2 regions of the Mucilaginibacter sp. P4_A11 genome follow, and region 1 is predicted to be linked to the other one. Evidence: riboswitches for the same ligand, from Rfam matches in the RefSeq annotation. Region 1 holds a riboswitch; the other holds the start of a gene.
The links. Region 1 has a riboswitch for S-adenosylmethionine ahead of AC1DUD_RS17090 (protein-disulfide reductase DsbD domain-containing protein). Riboswitches for the same ligand answer to the same signal wherever they lie in the genome.
Positions count from the first base shown of each region.

Region 2: another riboswitch for S-adenosylmethionine. It lies ahead of AC1DUD_RS10160 (transmembrane 220 family protein); the one in region 1 lies ahead of AC1DUD_RS17090 (protein-disulfide reductase DsbD domain-containing protein).

Region 1 covers NZ_JBFUHE010000008.1:139,711-143,128, reverse strand. The annotation lists gene AC1DUD_RS17090 (protein-disulfide reductase DsbD domain-containing protein) at 896-1,342, opposite strand; SAM riboswitch class I at 1,543-1,652, opposite strand; gene AC1DUD_RS17085 (family 2A encapsulin nanocompartment shell protein) at 1,797-2,717, shown strand; gene AC1DUD_RS17080 (family 2A encapsulin nanocompartment cargo protein cysteine desulfurase) at 2,701-3,418, shown strand, end outside.
Region 2 covers NZ_JBFUHE010000004.1:232,127-235,544, reverse strand. The annotation lists gene AC1DUD_RS10165 (transglutaminase-like domain-containing protein) at 1-655, shown strand, start outside; gene AC1DUD_RS10160 (transmembrane 220 family protein) at 879-1,301, opposite strand; SAM riboswitch class I at 1,603-1,717, opposite strand; gene AC1DUD_RS10155 (SDR family NAD(P)-dependent oxidoreductase) at 1,946-2,707, shown strand; gene AC1DUD_RS10150 (DUF72 domain-containing protein) at 2,846-3,418, shown strand, end outside.

The DNA.
Region 1 (3,418 bases):
AATTAGAATGCTGTAAAGATAGTAACAAATATGATAAATACAATAAAATCTATAGATTTAGTAGAATATTTTTTAATTACACCCTATTTATCTCATTAAAGCCTTAAAGGCATTTAAATTTTATTTTTTATCGTAGAGACGCATCACATGCGTTTCCTTTAGGACGAGCGAATCACCAGGTAGAAACCATATTGAAAAATAGCCTCTTACATCTTAAAGCACGAGGCACCTACGGAGCCTTGAGAAGTATATCCATTAGGCTATAAACACGTTACTCCTACGGAGTATAAAGCAATATGGCTGACGTGCCAATCGGCCTCAGAGAGGCCACGTGTTTATAGACAAAATTTAAAGAGATATTGGACTCCAGCGGAGTCTCGTACTTCAAAACGATTTCCCTGAATGTCAATATTGATTTGCTTATGAAGACACATGTGACACGTCTCTACATAAAATGTTTTTAATCCAATTCAAACTTCTTCTTATCTTGTAAACGATCAACATCCTGGTCTGTACAGCACACGCCTGTTTTACCACCATAGCAAAGCAACGCACTTAGTACAGCCAGGATGTTGATCTTATTTCTGGATCAATTTCCGGGATAAAAGCGCAAATTAACAACAATGGTAATTACAGAAAAGGATGCCACCATTCTGTAAGCGGGCTTTAGTGATAAAATTCAATTTCGGTTTCATGGTATTTATTTGTGTAAACCAGGTTTAAGCAAGTGGAGTTGTCCCCGACACTTTGCTCCGTCTAACAGTTCAATTTGGTGGCTAATGAGCTGTTAAACTATATTACTATTTTGTGATCGATAAATTCCGCTTTTTCTAAAGTCGTAAGTTCTAAGTTAAAAATAGAAAACCAGACTTGACTTGCGACTTTCGGCTTAGTACTATTTCACAGGAATGCTGAACTCAACATCCTCAGGCGGCAAACATTGCTTGTTACTGCATACCATATAGTTCAGGGTACCATTAACTAATGCCTGCCCGTTTTTAAGTTTTACTTTTTGCTGAAATATAACCGATTGCTCAAAGTACTGCACATTCATACTAAATGCCTTTTCATACTTGCTAACAGCTTTAGGCTCTGTTGTATTGCCGTTTAGCGTATAGTCGTCACTTTTATCAAACCTGAACGAGGTTTTTATCGGGCCTCCATCGGCAACGTTTTGCGAGTAAATATGCCAGCCCTTATCAATAGTTGCTTTTATAAACACAACGGCCTGCTCTTTATCAATCTTCTTTGCCCCATACGACCATTTTACTGGTGCCAGGATCTGCGCATATGAGGCAGTGCTAATGACAAAGGTTAAAGCTGCAAGTATTAGTTTTTTCATTTAGTGTGATATACTGATGATGTTGTTTTGTTTGATCGCCTTACTTGTAAATAATTAACGGCAACAACACAGATCTGTATAGCAGATGGTTTTATATATTTTCATGAGTAAACAGGTTTTCATCTCTTTTTTTTGTTTTCATATCCAATAAAACTTACCAGAAAAAGAGCCGTGGAGATATGTATATAAACCTGTAGCATCTCTTATCTTTCTCCTTTGCAGGAGCAGGAATTAGCACCTTTTACATATGGTATTGTACAGGTTGCCAAGACTTCATGGGGCCTTTCCCTCCGTCTTTTCTGGATAAGTATTAAAGAACTGATGATGCAAACATACAATTAAATCTATAATTCCTATAGATTTAATATAATTTATTTTCTTATCATTGCAACACAGGTGTTAACCATTGAAAAGCACCACCAATCAATCTTTAAAACACTTATTAATTATCTAAATGCCCGATCAAAAACCAAAACAAACAGCCCTTGGCGATGTAGCCGCCAGGCAGTTGGCCGTAGCCACCCGTACCGTTCCCCAATTATCAACCATTACCCCGCGTTGGTTAACACATTTATTAAACTGGATCCCTGTTGAATCAGGCGTTTACCGCTTAAACAAAGTTGTTGATGCCAATAATGTGGAAGTGGATTGCTCCAACCGTGATGAACGTGAATTACCGTCAACTTATGTTGATTATGAGGAAAACCCGAGAGAGTACAACCTGAGCGCTGTAAACACCGTACTGGACGTGCACACCCGTGTATCCGACCTTTACAGTAAACCTTACAACCAGATCAGCGAGCAGTTACGCCTTACCATTGAGATTGTTAAGGAACGCCAGGAAAGTGAGCTGATCAATAACACCGAGTACGGTTTGTTAAGCAGCGTTGCCCCATCACAAAAAATTAAGACAAGGCTCGGGCCCCCTACCCCGGATGACCTGGATGAACTGATCACCAAAGTGTGGAAAGAGCCAGGATTTTTCTTGCTGCACCCTTTAGCCATAGCCGCTTTTGGTCGTGAATGTACCCGCCGGGGCGTACCGCCGCCAACTGTTTCTTTATTTGGTTCGCAGTTTATCACCTGGAGAGGCATCCCGCTTATCCCATCTGATAAATTACCTATCGTCAATAACAAATCTAAAATTATCCTTTTGCGCACAGGCGAAAGCAGGCAGGGCGTAGTAGGCTTATTCCAGCCAGGCTTACCGGGCGAACAATCTCCCGGACTATCTGTGCGGTTTATGGGCATCAATAATAAAGCTATTGCCTCATACCTGGTATCGCTTTATTGCTCATTAGCTGTATTGGTTGATGATGCTATAGCTGTTTTAGAGGATGTTGATTTAGGTAATTATTATGAGTACAAATATTAATCCGGATAACCTGCCCAACCTTCAGGAACTGGAACAACTGGCCAACCAGTTTTTCAAAGCCGGGCCGGGCGGCATTGTAAATCAATTACCTGTTCAGCAGGCTCCTGAGGCTTTTCCGTTGCCGGGCAGTATAGCTGATGCAGGTTCATTTAATCCGCATCAGCATGCAGAGGCGCCTGCTACTTCTATTCCTTCAAGTACTATTGGCGGTGGCGGAGTTTCGCCATCGGCCATTCACCAGCATAATGCTATCAACCTGAAGGATCCGCAAACCAGTTTCGCGGATCCTAATTTAAGCGCACATGCTAACGCTTCGGAGCCTGTTCAGCATAGCCCGGTTAATGTTTTTGGCGCACAATTGCCCCCAAAGCCCGGCTTTGGTTATGATTCATACCTGGTAAAAACTGATCTCATACCCGAAGTATCTTTAAAGCAAAATTTTCCGGTTGAGCAGCTTTCACCTGCGCCCGAACACCTGCTTCATCTGCCTTATCAGCAGGATCAGGGCTTTGAAGCTGATTTGAAGAAGATATTAAGTAACATTAATACTTCAGGCCCTTCAAATGCTTTACCATTTACCGGCGCACCCGTAGCTACCGAGATTCCTTTTTATTTTTTATCAGATACCCATGGTTTGCCAACGGTAAAATCCGACAGGGAAAAGGTTAAGCAGGTTGGTATCAGCGGTATTGTTAGTCCGC
Region 2 (3,418 bases), on a different contig from region 1:
CGATACGCCCAATGTTAAAGTTACTTACAAGGCCACCGTTGATAATTGTTATGAAATAACCGATTTTGGCAACCTGCAGGAAACTCATGTTTCAGAGCTGCCCTCACCGGTGCTGCCATATTTAAATCCAAGCCGTTACTGCCAATCGGATAAGCTATACCGCCTTGCGCACAATATGTTCGGGCATATCACCAACCCCTTTGAGCAGGTAGTTGAATTAACCAACTGGATTCATAAAAACGTCCAATACTTAAGCGGCTCAACCAATTCGCAAACATCGGCTTTTGATACGGTGACTGAACAGGCCGGCGTTTGTCGTGATTTCGCGCACCTGGGCATAGCCCTTTGCCGTGCGCTGACTATACCTGCACGTTACTTTACGGGTTATGCCTATCATCTTAAACCAGCCGATTTTCATGCCTGTTTTGAAGCTTATCTTGGGGGCAAATGGGTGCTTTTTGATGCCACGCGACTGGTGCCTTTGAATGGTCTTATCAAAATAGCTACCGGCCATGACGCTGCGGATTCGGCCATAGCCAATATTTTTGGTGATGTCACCTTTACTACTATGCAGGTAAGTTGTGAGCTTGTCGAAGATGGCTTTGCGCCCTTTTATTATGGCGATAGTGAATTTAAGGGATTATCGTACTTGTAAAAGAATGGCAGGCACTGCTGCCTCAAATAAGACAACAATGGAAAAAGTGACATCTCTCGCCGTCATTGCGAGGTACGAAGCAATCCCAAATTATACAGGGCGGACCTGCCAATCGGGGATTATTAATAATTATAATTGTTTTTTATAGGTATTAATGAGCTCCCTTCGGTCGGTTGTCTTCGTACCTCTCAATGACGATTCTTTATTATTTGTAAATGCATTTTTAGCGCTTCTTTGCTAAACTCTTATCGTTTCCCTTTTTTGCCGGTACTTTTTTACGCTGCTTTACCCCATAAACCCAGTTAGCCGCCAGTACCCCCACACAGATCAGTAATCCGAAAAATTCACGTACTTCTTCAACCCAGGGCTTTTCGGCTTTCATGGTTTGTACAAGGCTTTCGGCGTGGTGATATTCAAACCAGTCGATAAGGCCGTTATTATCAAATATCTTATAAATTGCGTAGCCTGTAAAAGTGATAATGCCAACTGCATAACCAATAGGGTAAAACTCCTTTTTAACCGCCAGGTAACAAAACCAGGCACAATACAGGTAAATGGGCATCCAAAGGTAAGGGTCGGGGTCGTTATATTGTAAACCCGCAAAAATGATAAAAAGTACAACCCATACAATGTTGAAGATCTTCATAAGTAAAAAGCAATTGCAATAATTTACACCGGTTTATCTTGCTTAAATGCAGGTTAAGCAATGCTAAATATAGGGATTTAGTTTGCACTTTTTGAAGTGCGAAAATAGTTTTTGTGCAGCTTGATTGCAGCAAAAAGCAGGCTTAGGAAATACAGGATGAAAAACTATTTGGGAAAATTTGATGTCGCGGGCAGATTCGAACTGCCGTTTAGGGTATTGCGGACCCCCACCTATCCTCTCGGTCACGCGACTTGAAAACTATAAAAAATCACTTAATCAGATCGGTTGTGGGGTGTAGATATAATTATCTCTCTCCTGTTTTGCACAGGAGCAGGAATTAGCACCTTTTACATTATGCGGATGTACAGGTTGCTAAGACGTCTTTGGGCCTTTCCCTCAGTCTTTCTTGATAAGTTAAATTAAAAGAACGTTTTGTCGTTGTTGACAGTGCAAATATAAAAACAAATTATATAATTCCTATAGTTTAAGTAGAATTTTTATTTTTTATTCAGATTGCTATTTTCTTCAGTTATGAATCAAGTTCAAAAAACTGAAATGATCACCATTTAATCTGAAGTAGTCACCATAATTTTAGTTGCTAACTATTGCACCTTTGTATTGTTAAAACATTTAAAAACAACACAATGGGAACAAATAAAATAGCACTTGTAACCGGCGGCAGCCGTGGATTAGGTAAAAACGCCGCCCTGCATCTTGCCAAAAAAGGAATCGACGTAATTGTTACTTACCGCAGTAAAAAAGAAGAAGCAGAAGCTGTTGTTGCAGAAATTGAATCGGCAGGGCAGAAGGCTGCTGCTTTGCAACTGGATACGGGTATTGTATCCACCTTTGATGCTTTTATTACCGACCTAAAAGCGACATTGAATGAAAAATGGGGACGTGAAACTTTTGATTTCCTGATCAATAACGCGGGTATTGATGCCGCATCGCCATTTGCAAAAACTACTGAGGAGGATTTTGATAACCTGTTCAATGTGCACTTTAAAGGTGTTTACTTTTTAACCCAGAAAAGTTTACCCGTAATTGCCGATGGCGGCCGCATCATTAATTTTTCGACCGGACTGGCCCGTTTCTCAACACCGGGATACGCTGCCTACGCCTCAATGAAAGGTGCAATTGAAGTATTCACCAAATATTTGGCAAAAGAATTAGGCAGTCGTGGCATAGCTGCGAATGTTGTGGCCCCCGGTATTATCCAAACCGATTTTACCAAAGCCGCATTCGATTCGCATCCGGGTTTAGAAGAAAGGATGTCACAATCCACCGCTTTGGGCAGGGTAGGTCAGCCCGATGATATTGGCGGTGTAGTAGCTTTTCTCTGCACAGAAGATGCCCGCTGGATCAATGCACAGCGTATTGAAGCTTCGGGTGGGATGTTTTTGTAGATTGATTGTCTGAATCAGAATTTACAGGATTGAAGAATTTTCAGAATCAGGTGATTTGTCTGCAATGCATCCTGTTAATTTAAAAATTCGGTAAATTCTGATTCAGACAATTTCCTATCTTTCGCACAAAAAAGCATTATGGAATTTGGTAGAGTAACTGACGAAGAATTATCAAGGGTTGATTTTACCCTGCCGGCCGATCCGCAGATAACTGTTGATACACTTGCCGCCGCTAAAAATGATATGCCACTTCAGGTACATGTTGGCTGTGCCAAATGGGGACGTAAGGAATGGGTCGGTAAGATCTATCCGCCAAAAACCAAAGACGCTAATTTTTTAGACGAGTACGTAAAGCACTTTGATTGTATAGAGCTTAATGCTACCTTTTACCAGGTTTACGGGCCTGATACCATTGCCAAATGGGGAGCCAAAGCAGATAGCAATCCTGGTTTTAAATTTTGCCCCAAATTTTCGCAGAGCATCAGCCATATTCGCAGGTTAAAAAACGCGGAGGATATTACCACTACTTATTATGAAGGTATTTTAGCCTTCGGCGATAAGCTTGGTCCGCTGTTTTTGCAGTTAAGCGATAATTACACGCCGAAGAGTTTCCCGGAGCTTAAGGCATATCTTGAACAATTACCAAAAGATATCCCTGTATTTGTTGAATTGCGCCATAAAGATTGGTATGCCGTCGCCGAAAACCGCGAT